DNA from 2 places in the Photobacterium toruni genome. Region 1 is predicted to be linked to the other one. Evidence: riboswitches for the same ligand, from Rfam matches in the RefSeq annotation. Region 1 holds a riboswitch; the other holds the start of a gene.
What was found. A riboswitch is a leader RNA that binds a small molecule or an ion and turns the genes downstream of it on or off. The one in region 1 is predicted to bind thiamine pyrophosphate.
Positions count from the first base shown of each region.

Region 1 (6,103 bases):
TTGAGGATATGCGCGCAGCAGCTGCGATTGCGAAAGGTCGACAAGTGGCTGCTAACGTTCAAGCTTTAGTCGTTCCCGGCTCAGAGCAAGTGAAAGCACAAGCAGAAAAAGAAGGGCTTGATAAGATCTTTATTGAAGCAGGCTTTGAATGGCGACTACCCGGCTGTTCAATGTGTCTGGCAATGAATAACGACCGCTTAGGTCCCGGTGAACGCTGCGCTTCTACCAGCAACCGTAACTTTGAAGGTCGTCAAGGGCGTGATGGTCGTACCCATTTAGTGAGCCCCGCGATGGCGGCAGCGGCAGCGTGTGCTGGTCACTTTATTGATATTCGCCAACTTGATCCCGTATCTGCGTAACAAAAGGATGTAAACATGACAGGTTTTACTCAACATACCGGATTGGTGGTGCCATTAAATACTGCCAATATTGATACCGATGCCATTATTCCAAAGCAGTTTTTACAAAAAGTGACGCGGACAGGTTTTGGGCAACATTTATTTCATGATTGGCGCTTTTTAGACGAAGACGGTCAACAGCTCAATCCCGACTTCATAATGAACGATCCCCGTTACCAAGGCGCGACCATTTTATTGGCTCGCGAAAATTTCGGCTGTGGATCATCGCGTGAACATGCACCATGGGCGTTAGCAGATTACGGTATTAAAGTAATGATAGCTCCTAGCTTTGCCGATATTTTTTATGGTAACGCTATCAATAACCAAATGATCCCTGTTCGTCTTAGCGATCAACAAGTTGATGAGTTATTTGAATTTGTAGAGACAATTGAAGGCGCTGAAATCTGTGTTGATCTTGCAGCAATGACAGTAACGGCTAACGGTAACCAATATCCATTTGAAATTGATGAATTTCGTCGTCACTGCCTGCTAAATGGATTAGATAACATTGGCTTAACACTACAATACCAAGCCAAAATTGCTGAATATGAAGCCAATATTCCGACTTACCTCGCTTAAATTAGCTAACCTCAATTCTAACGCCTGTTAATCTCAGGCGTTAGTATCGCCCTTCTCAGCTGTAATAAATCAGCTGTCATTACGGTCTCCTATTAATATCTCTTTTTATAACAGGTTCTGTATGCGTATTGCATTTAGCTTATTATTAATTTTCTTTTCTTGGTCTCTATTTGCCGCTCCCAAAGCGAATCTATTACCCTATTGGCAAGATCATGTTGTCAACAATCAACACGATATTGATCATCAGCAATGGCAACAATTATTAACTAAATATTTAGTGGTTAATCCGCAACAAACCCTATTTCGTTATAACGCTGTTACCCCTGCCGACAAACAGAAATTACAGTTTTATATCAATCACCTAGCTAAACTTGATCCACGCCAATATAATCGTGATGTTCAATTTTCTTATTGGGTTAACCTTTATAATGCGCTCACCGTTCAATTGATCATTAATAATTACCCACTCACTTCAATCACCAAACTGGGTGGTTTTTTCAGCTTTGGTCCTTGGGATCAACCTATCGTCACCATCAATAATAAAACTCTTAGCCTTAACGATATTGAACATCGCATATTGCGCCCTATTTGGCGTGATCCTCGTATCCATTATGCGGTTAATTGTGCCAGTTTAGGCTGCCCAGATTTACTGCCGCAAGTATTTGACAGCCAGCAACTTAATCACCAACTAGATGCGGCAGCTAGTCGTTTTATTAATAGTGATAAAGGGGTAAAAATCAGCTCAAAACAAACCACCCTATCATCTATTTATGACTGGTATGATAGCGACTTTGGCAACCAACAAGCATTACTGCAGCATATAAATCAGTATCTACTGCATAATAAAATCAATGCCAATAACATTCAGTTTGATTACAACTGGTTGTTAAATCAGAAGCTATAACTTAACGCTAGTTACAGGTACAATAGTCGCGTTCTCATTGGGGAGCCTTTTGGCTGAGATTGTTGTTATTATCGTGATTGATATAGCAGAACCCATTGAACCTGAACCAGGTAATGCTGGCGTAGGAATTGAGAAACGCACTGGTTTTTGCCATTGCAAATCTGCTATTACAGCTGATATTTATCCTCTCAACCCTGTGCCGCTCTCTCTTTTTATTTTGTTTGCAGGATGCTGACATCAGGAGCGCATAGTGAAAATCAGTTACACACTTTTACCGCTAATATCGATAGCGTTACTCTCAAATAACGTCTTGGCCGCCGATAACACCCTTAATGTTTATACCTACAGCTCGTTTTCATCCGAGTGGGGACCGGGGCCTATTATCAAAAAAGCCTTTGAAGCCCAATGCGATGGTTGCAAAGTTAACTTCGTCTCTTTAGAAGATGGTGTATCAATTCTTAATCGAGTGCGTTTAGAAGGCAGCCGTAGCCAAGCAGATATTCTATTGGGGCTTGATAACAACCTGATGACTGAAGCCAAACAAACGGGATTACTGGCTAAACAACATGTTGATCTAAGTAAATTAACCTTACCTAAAGGTTGGCATGACGATACCTTTATTCCCTATGATTACGGCTATTTTGCATTTGTTTATGACAGCACTAAATTACCCCACCCACCTACCAGTTTAAAAGCGCTGGTTAACGATCAAAATATCAGTGTCATCTACCAAGATCCTCGCACTTCAACCCCAGGACAAGGGCTGATGCTATGGATGAAATCGGTATATGGCGATAAGGCTGCCGCTGCATGGCAACAACTTGCTAAACATACGGTGACGGTTACTAAAGGCTGGTCTGAAGCTTACAGCATGTTCCTTGATGGTGAAGCCGACATGGTCTTGTCATACACCACCTCACCGGCCTATCACATTATAGAAGAGCACAAAAATCAGTATAAAGCGGCTAACTTCAAAGAAGGCCATTATATGCAAGTGGAAGTGGCCGCTAAAATGAAAAACAGCCCGCATCCTAAACTGGCTGATCAGTTTATGCAGTTTATTGTTAGTGACGCTTTTCAATCTCAAATCGCGACCCATAATTGGATGTACCCTGTCACTAAACAACCACTGCCAGCCGCTTTTAAGCAATTAGTTATTCCAGATAAAGCATTAGAATTTAGTGCTGATGAAGTAGCTCAAAAGCGTAAAGCATGGATTCGAGAATGGCAGCAAGCGCTGACCCAATAATGGCATACCGCGGTGAATAAACGTGTAACTCAACTTATGCCCGGACTATTGAGTGTCGGGCTTATTTTATTACTGGTGATCGCAGCAATCACCAGCCTAATACTTCATGCTGGTCAATGGCAACTGAGTAGTCTATGGCATGATCCTTACCTTCGTCATGTGACTCGATTTAGTTTTTACCAAGCCTTACTATCCACATTGCTGAGCATCGTACCTGCAATTGCGATAGCTTACGCGCTATCACGACGTGATTTTATTGGCAAACAGCTGTTATTACGTTTGTTTGCGATGACATTAGTGATGCCAGTGTTAGTGGCGGTATTTGGTCTATTAGCGATCTACGGCAAAAGCGGCATTATTAGTCATGGATTAAGCCTGTTAGGATTACCACGGCTAAACATTTATGGTTTAAGCGGCATTTTACTGGCGCATGTGTTTCTCAACTTACCATTAGCGGTGCGGTTTTTACTTCAAAGTCTAGAATCAATTCCCCATGAACAACATCAATTAGCTGCCCATTTAGGTATTCGTGGCTGGTATAAATTTAAGTTAGTGGCTTGGCCGCGGTTACGCCAACAACTGCCTCATGTCGCAGGGCTTATTTTCATGCTGTGCTTTACCAGTTTTGCGGTGATCATGTCGCTAGGGGGCGGACCTAAATCAACCACTATTGAACTGGCGATTTATCAAGCTATTCGCTATGACTTTGATCTCGCCACAGGGGCTATTTTGGCGTTATGGCAAATGATCCTTTGTGGTGGACTGGTATTACTGAGCCACCGTTTTGCGAAACCGTTAGCGACTTTTAGCGCCTCTATTAGTAATAATGTAGTCAACTATCAAGATAACTGGCGCGCAAAATGCTGGGATTGGAGCTGGATCATCGCAGCGATATTGCTAGTGATCCCGCCAATTATTGCAGTCTTTGTTGCTGGCTTAAACCGGCAACTGCCACAGTTATTACAGCAGTCGGCACTGTGGCATGCCGTCGCTAATTCGCTTCAGATTGCGGTTATGGCTTGTTGTTTAGCCTTTGTGTTTGGGGTGATGATATTACTGGCGAGTCGACAATTACGCTTAACTCAACAACGTTTTAGTGCCGATAGTATCGAAATGATCGGCACCATCATTTTAGTCACGCCAGGGCTGGTCTTAAGTACCGGAATATTCTTATTGCTGCGTCAATATACCGATGCCTATGGCGCTGCTTTTTGGGTTGTTGTGGGGGTTAATGCACTAATGGCATTGCCTTATGTCATCAAGACGTTAAGTCAGCCGATGCTACATATTGCTCAACAATACAATATATTATGTCGAAGTTTAGGTATGAGGGGTTGGTCACGTTTACGGCTTGTAGAATGGCGAGCACTGCGTAAACCTATTGCGCAATCATTGGCAATAAGCTTGGTACTCTCATTGGGTGATCTGGGCGCGATTGCTTTATTTGGCAGCCAAGATTTTCAAACTCTACCGCTGTATTTATTTCAATTAATGGGTAGCTATCGCATGGATGGTGCTGCTGTGGCTGCATTATTATTGTTATTACTCAGTTTAGGTTTATTCAGCGCCATTGAATATTGTTTCCAACCTCGCCGCACCAAAGGTAAACACCATGCTTAATGTCAACCAGCTCAGTTATACCTATCAGCCGCAACGCCAACATGAACGCCCAATGACGTTAAGCTTTAACTTTAGCCTTCAACAAGGAGATATTGCGGCATTAATTGGTCCAAGTGGTGCAGGAAAAAGTACTTTATTAGCGCTTATTGCGGGATTTTTACAGCCAAATAGTGGCGATATTACTATCCACCAGCAATCGATTATTACACTTGATCCTGCTCAACGACCATTATCGATGTTGTTTCAAGAACACAACTTATTTCCTCACCTCAGCGTGTATGAAAATATTGCGCTTGGCATTGATCCTCGTCTTAAATTGAGTCCTCAGCAACAACAACAAGTACATGATGCAGCTGAAAAAGTGGGGTTAACGGCATATTTATCACGTTTACCAGAACAACTGTCAGGTGGACAGCGACAACGAGTAGCATTAGCGCGCTGTTTGATTCGACAACGGCCTTTATTACTGCTTGATGAGCCATTTTCTGCATTAGATCCTGCATTACGAAATGACATGCTACAGCTGGTACAACAACTTGCGCAACAACAAGCCATCACGGTATTAATGATCACTCACAGTCCTGATGATGCGAAAAAAATTGCGAATAAATGCATTTTTATTGATAACGGCGATGTAAAAGCATTTGGTAGCACAGAAGCATTACTCAATCAGCCGCAGCATGCAGATCTACGTCATTATCTCGGCTTAACTGCTATACCATAATGCTAACAATAACATTAAAAAAAGGCGACTTATCTGCTTTATCTGCAAATAAGTCACCGTCTTAATCATTCATATTGTTAGCAGAATACGATCTCAATCTTAAAGATTTTCTTCTGCAAATTCAGCTAAGCGACTTCGTACCACACCATTAATATAAATATTGGCACTGCCCTCAAAGTGTTTAAAGCGTTCGACAATGTAGGTTAAACCAGATGTCACAGGGGATAAATAATTAGAATCAATCTGTGCCAAGTTACCCGAGCACACTAGTTTAGTTCCCTCACCACAACGGGTAATAATCGTTTTGATCTGTGATGCGGTTAAGTTTTGACACTCATCAAGTAACACAAAGGCATTTTGAATTGAGCGTCCGCGCATAAAGTTAATTGATTTAAATTGAATGTTGGCTTTATCAAAAATGTACTTCATTGAGCCATCAGTACAAACATCATGTTTATGTAGCGCTTCCATAGTATCGGTTACTGCTGCTAACCACGGCAACATTTTCTCTTCTTCCGTACCGGGTAGAAAACCAATAGACTCGGCGATTTCAGGCGTATTACGTGTAACAATAATCTTGTCATACATGCCTTTTTCAATTACCTGTTCTAACGCAGCAGCCATGGCTA
Region 1 is NZ_AP024854.1:2,633,957-2,640,059, forward strand. Features, by position in the region: gene leuC (3-isopropylmalate dehydratase large subunit) at 1-359, shown strand, start outside; gene leuD (3-isopropylmalate dehydratase small subunit) at 375-977, shown strand; gene OC457_RS12300 (DUF547 domain-containing protein) at 1,099-1,881, shown strand; TPP riboswitch at 1,910-2,026, shown strand; gene thiB (thiamine ABC transporter substrate binding subunit) at 2,138-3,130, shown strand; gene thiP (thiamine/thiamine pyrophosphate ABC transporter permease ThiP) at 3,143-4,750, shown strand; gene thiQ (thiamine ABC transporter ATP-binding protein) at 4,743-5,474, shown strand; gene OC457_RS12320 (PhoH family protein) at 5,574-6,103, opposite strand, start outside.

Region 2 (6,103 bases), on a different replicon from region 1:
TATGGGTGTCCTATGTTTTGATGTTTTCTTATCTGTTATGACATTTACAATTGAGATACTAAATCTTTTTTAAATACATCTTGGTGTAATTGACTATTATTAATTATTTCAACAATAGGATTTACCGCCTCTGTAGAAAAAGTTATTTTCTTACTACCTTTAATACTATCTACTGTTTCAAGCCAGATATATTCACTAAAGCCCTCACATAGAACAGACAAATCAGGCTCGTTAATTTTAAAGTTGGCATTACTTACCCAACCCAAATATGCGATCACTTGCTTTAGTTGTACATTATTAAATTTGTAATTAGTTTTACTTTTTACTGCAACTTCAATATTAGAAAGACTAACACGATCTTTATCATTAACAATCTCACCTACAATTTTGTATAATGGCTTACCTTCATTAGTCGTGATTTTTCCTATTTCACCAGCTGAAATTGCATTTAATATAATGTTAAACACACCATCATCATTTTTATCAATTTCCACATCGGTTTCCGATAAAATATTATCTTTTCCATTGAATCCATAAACTTTATTTTGCAGTGGATTCAAAATCAAAACTTCACGCGGGTTTATTTCAAACATTTCAGGCATCAGTTTTGACCATATTTCCATAAATTCCTTACTTTTTTCATTTGCCTTTAATTGAAGGAACCTATTGAAATCACTTGTTGATTTATTAGCCTGTTCATTTTTTCCTGACATACGGTAATAAATATTACCTTTGTATATTTTACTCTCTTTAGCATCTAATACAGGCACGATTACTTGATTGCTTTTTTCTATTAATATGTAGTAATAAGTACGAGTACTGATTTTAAACTTTTGAAGTTCAACCAATATTGTGGTTTTAACAATTTTTTCAATCGCTTGGCTCACATCATTTAAATCAATTTTATCTAAGATTTCAATAACACTAGAATCCAAACCATTATCTTCATAGATACCTAAAGCTTTATTCTCTTTGATACCAAGTAAAACTATTCCACCATCTGAATTTGCAAAAGAAATAATATCTTTTGCAAAATTCATTAAAAACATTTCATGCGGTTTTTTACTCTCCGATAGATTCATTGTAACTTTGTAATCAAGATGATTATTTTCGTTAGGAAAATCACCATTATCTTTGATGTTTTTTATTATTCTTTCTACTTTAGATTTCAAATACTTCATAATTTCTCAACCCAACATATTGTCATAACAACTTATTATATTAACAACTTGCCCGAATTTGTTCTTTGAACATGAGCCCGTATTTATCTCGCAATAATATAAAAATCTCTATAAATCAGATACATTTTTAGTTATTAATCCCGATAATAATCACAAAATCGGGCACTTGCGGAACATAAGACAGCCATAGCTTTACTTTAAAAAACTCAACGCGCGGCAAGTAGATTCCCTATCGCCCTCGCGGGCATTCACTGTAGGGAATGACGGCTGTTGTTTGGGTGTATGGGTTATCTGAAAGAATGAGCTTAGGAACATAGGACAGCCATATCTTTATTTTAAAAACTCAACGCGCGGCAAGTAGATTCCCTATCGCCCTCGCGGGCATTAAAACAATCGTGTCCCATTTCAGTCCCATTTGAAAAAATATCACAACGATTAAATATTCACCAAATTAATATGTCATTTATTAACAATCTCGCATAACATTTGTAAGTTGTTATTTCTTAATAAAATAGAGTGACAACCCAATTATTCTGGATTAGGATAATTGCCATTAGTCGGGGGGCGTTAAGCTGAGATCACTGTAATAGTGGGACCCGTTGAACCTGAACCAGTTAGCACTGGCGGAGGGAACTAACTATCAACGGATTACCAACGTTAATAGATGCAAGCTAAGTCATAACTGCACACATTTACCGCAGTTTACACTTCGATCCGCTTGATACTTGTTCCTGATGCTAGCGCGTAAGGAATGAAGTATGTCACACACCTTATCATCACATCACACAACGACGCCTATTGTATTGACCATTGCCGGATCAGACAGTGGCGGCGGCGCGGGTATTCAAGCTGATATTAAAGCTATTTCAGCAACAGGCAGTTATGCTTGCTCGGTTATTACGGCGATTACCGCCCAAAATACGCAAGGCGTTAGCGGCATACTAGCCATTCCTCTTGATATGGTTGAGCAACAGCTGGACGCCGTATTCAGCGATTTAAATATTCAAGCCGTCAAAATTGGCATGCTCGCCGACAGTGATATTATTCGACTGGTTGCTGCAAAAATTCGTCATTACAAACCACCATTTTTAGTCATTGATCCAGTAATGGTAGCCACCAGTGGTGATGTATTATTACAACAACACGCCATTACCACCCTCAAAACAGAATTACTGCCACTGGCTGATATTATTACCCCTAACTTGCCAGAAGCTGCAGCATTAACGGGGTTAGACATTCCACAATCACTGGTTGATATGCAATCGATGATCAGCGCATTACGAAATATTAATCCTCATGCCATATTACTCAAAGGTGGGCATTTAGAACAAAGTAGTGATAGCACTGATTTACTGATTCTCGCGACTGATGTTATTGAACTCACCACCCCTCGTATTAACACCAACAATACTCACGGTACAGGTTGTACCCTGTCTGCGGCTATCGCGTCTTATTTAGCCCAAGGAAATGATCTTACAACAGCAACAACCTTGGCTAAACGCTACATTACTGCTGCTATAACTGCCGCTGATGAACTCAATATCGGTCATGGTCACGGTCCTGTGAATCACTTTTTTGCAGGTCATCATCATGTGCGATGATCTGGAAATCACCATTACTAATGGCAGTTTACGCTATCACTCAAATATTGCTGATCATCAAAGCATCCCTGTAATTAAGGATCTGAATTTAACCATTGCTGCGAATAAATGGACTTGCCTAGTCGGTAAAAGTGGCTGTGGCAAAAGTACTTTAATTAAATTCTTAGCCGGATTACTCAATGAACGGACAGAATGGCAAGGGCAGCTAAATATTTCAGATAATCAGCCTTTAACGGGACGAGTCGCTTATATGGCGCAACAAGATCTGTTATTGCCTTGGTTAACGGTATTAGACAATGTTTGTATTAGCAGTAAGTTCGGTCATCACGATTCAATACCCAATTTAAAACAACGGGCAATGACATTATTAGAACAGGTTGGTTTAGCCGATAAACATCAACTACTACCACAACAATTATCGGGTGGTATGCGCCAGCGAGTCGCCCTTGCGAGAACACTGTTACAAGACCAACCGATTGTATTGATGGATGAACCTTTCTCCGCATTGGATGCCGTCACCCGTTATCGCTTGCAAGATCTATTTGTAAACTTACTCAAGCATAAAACCGTGGTGCTGATAACCCATGATCCTCAAGAAGCGATTCGATTAAGTGATCAACTGTATATTTTGCAAGGCGAGCCCGCTTTTGCAACGGCGTTATCGTTACCCGCATCATTACCACCGCGACGTTTTGACGCCGATTCAGCCAGCCACCAGCAACGTATTTTTGACATATTGGCACACGATCATGACTGATATTACCCATTTAATCGCTACCAAATCGCCGCGTCAACAACGACACCCACAGCGTGAACTTGCAACACCGTTACGATTACTGATCAGTATTAGCGTGCTACTTGGATTATGGCAACTCACCGTGATGGTGTTTCACTTACCGAGCTTTATTTTACCACCACCATTGGCTGTAGCGCAGCGGTTAGTCTCCCGCTATGACGTTCTGTTAAGTAATACTTGGGTGACCAGCCAAGAGATCATTCTAGGGCTAATTCTCGGTTTATCATTAGGGTTATTTTTTGCCTTACAAATGCTGCTCTTTAAGCCCGTTAAGCGATGGTTATTACCATTATTGATTGCCAGTCAAGCCATTCCTGTGTTTGCTATCGCTCCGGTATTAATGCTGTGGTTAGGCTATGGCATTGGTTCAAAAGTAGTAATGGCAGCGTTAATTATCTTTTTCCCTGTCACCACATGCTGCTATGACGGCTTACGTAATACCCCTACAGGTTACCTTGAATTATCAGCCACCATGGGCGCGACCAAATGGCAACAACTTAAATATATTCGCTTTCCTGCTGCTTTACCGGCACTAGCTTCTGGCATTCGAGTCGCGGTGGTTATTGCTCCGATTGGCGCAGTCGCTGGCGAATGGGTGGGCGCGAGCGAAGGCTTAGGTTATTTAATGCTGCAAGCTAATGCACGGATGATGATTGATGAAATGTTTGCAGCGCTATTTATTTTATCGTTGTTATCAATATCGCTGTATTTCGTTACCGATAAATTCTTAAAGCGCTTTATTCCATGGCAACTGTCTTAACAGACTGACGCTTTACCTAATACCTAATACCTAATACCTAATACCTAATACCTAATACCTAATTTTAGACTCACTCTTTAAAGGATTTACTGTGAAACGTATCTTGTTAATCACGACAACAATGCTAATGTTGTTTGGCTTCTCAGTCAGTGCCGATGCAACAACTGTTCCTCAAAAACTGACTAAAATAAGCCTAATGCTTGATTGGTTTGTTAACCCAAATCATGGCCCAATTATTATTGCCCATGAACGCGGGTATTTTAAACAGCATGGAATCGAGGTTGATATTCAGCAACCTGCCGATCCATCTTTACCACCGAAATTAGTCGCCGCCAATAAAATCGATCTTGCCGTTTCTTATCAACCCAATTTAACCATTGATGTCGCTGCTGGTTTACCTTTAATTAAAACCGCCACTCTAATTGCGACACCGCTTAATACATTGATGGTATTAAAGAAAAGTGGTATCTCTGATTTATCTCAATTAAAAGGTAAAACCATTGGTATTTCAGTTGCAGGTAACGAAGATGCAACCATTGGCACCATGCTGGCTGATCACGATGTGAAATTAAGTGATGTCAATATCGTCAATGTCGGCTGGGCGCTGTCGTCTTCATTAGCTTCAGGCAAAGTGGATGCTATTTGGGGCGGATTACGTAACTTTGAAACTAACCAATTAGCGTTAGAAGGCTACCCTACTACGTCGTTTTTTCCAGAAGAAAATGGCATACCTAGTTATGATGAATTGATCTTTGTTGCTAATAGCAAACATTATAACCGCCAAGCGATCACCGCCTTTAATGCCGCTATAACTCAAGCAACAACGTATATCATCAATCACCCGCAAGCAGCGTGGCAACAATTTATTCAATACGCACCTGATACTTTAGATAACAAGCTCAACCATCAAGCGTGGAATGACACCCTAACTCGATTTGCACTACGTCCTGCGGCGGTCGATCTTAAACGTTACGATGATTACGCTCAGTTCTTATTTACTCACCACGTTATAACTCAACAACCTCAAGCCAAAAATTATATTGGCAGCTTCTAAGGAGAGATCTCATGACATACCAAGATTTAATTGATGCTTGCCAACCACAATGGACCACCTATACCCAGCATCCATTTGTGATCCAACTTGGACAAGGCACACTGCCTCACCATTGTTTTATGCATTATTTAAAGCAAGATTTTTTGTTTCTAAAACAATATGCTCGTGCTTATGCGTTAGCCATTTATAAAGCCCGTACCTTAGCTGATATGCGTCGTGCTCTGCCAAGTGTGGCTGCTTTATTGGATCATGAAATTGCCCACCATATTGACTACTGTTGCGCTTGGCATTTAACCGAGCAAGATATGGAACAAGAGCCAGAAGATGTCGCTACAGTCGCTTACACGCGTTATGTGCTAGATGCTGGTATGCAGGGGGATATTATTGATTTATACGTTGCTCTTGCTCCCTGTGCGATTGGTTATGCTGAAATTGGTAACTTGCTAGCTAATGATACAAAAACCGTCTTTGACAACAATCCTTACCACAGTTGGATTGCGTTATATAGCGGTGAAGAATATCAACAAGGTGTTGTTACAGCGACGGTATATCTTAATAATCTCCTCGCAGAAATTCCGCTATGCAGCCACCGTGGTCAGCAATTAATTCAGACCTTTAAAGTCGCAACAGAAATGGAAATCGCCTTCTGGCAACAAGGACTCAATATCGAAACGGTTAACAATCAATTAGGTGCTGTCAACAATGCATAAT
Region 2 is NZ_AP024855.1:32,378-38,480, reverse strand. Features, by position in the region: gene OC457_RS14335 (ATP-binding protein) at 45-1,181, opposite strand; TPP riboswitch at 1,730-1,830, shown strand; gene thiD (bifunctional hydroxymethylpyrimidine kinase/phosphomethylpyrimidine kinase) at 1,940-2,782, shown strand; gene OC457_RS14325 (ABC transporter ATP-binding protein) at 2,772-3,539, shown strand; partial or broken gene OC457_RS14320 (ABC transporter permease) at 3,610-4,338, shown strand; gene OC457_RS14315 (ABC transporter substrate-binding protein) at 4,466-5,392, shown strand; gene tenA (thiaminase II) at 5,404-6,102, shown strand; gene thiM (hydroxyethylthiazole kinase) at 6,095-6,103, shown strand, end outside.
Region 2: another riboswitch for thiamine pyrophosphate. It lies ahead of thiD (bifunctional hydroxymethylpyrimidine kinase/phosphomethylpyrimidine kinase); the one in region 1 lies ahead of thiB (thiamine ABC transporter substrate binding subunit).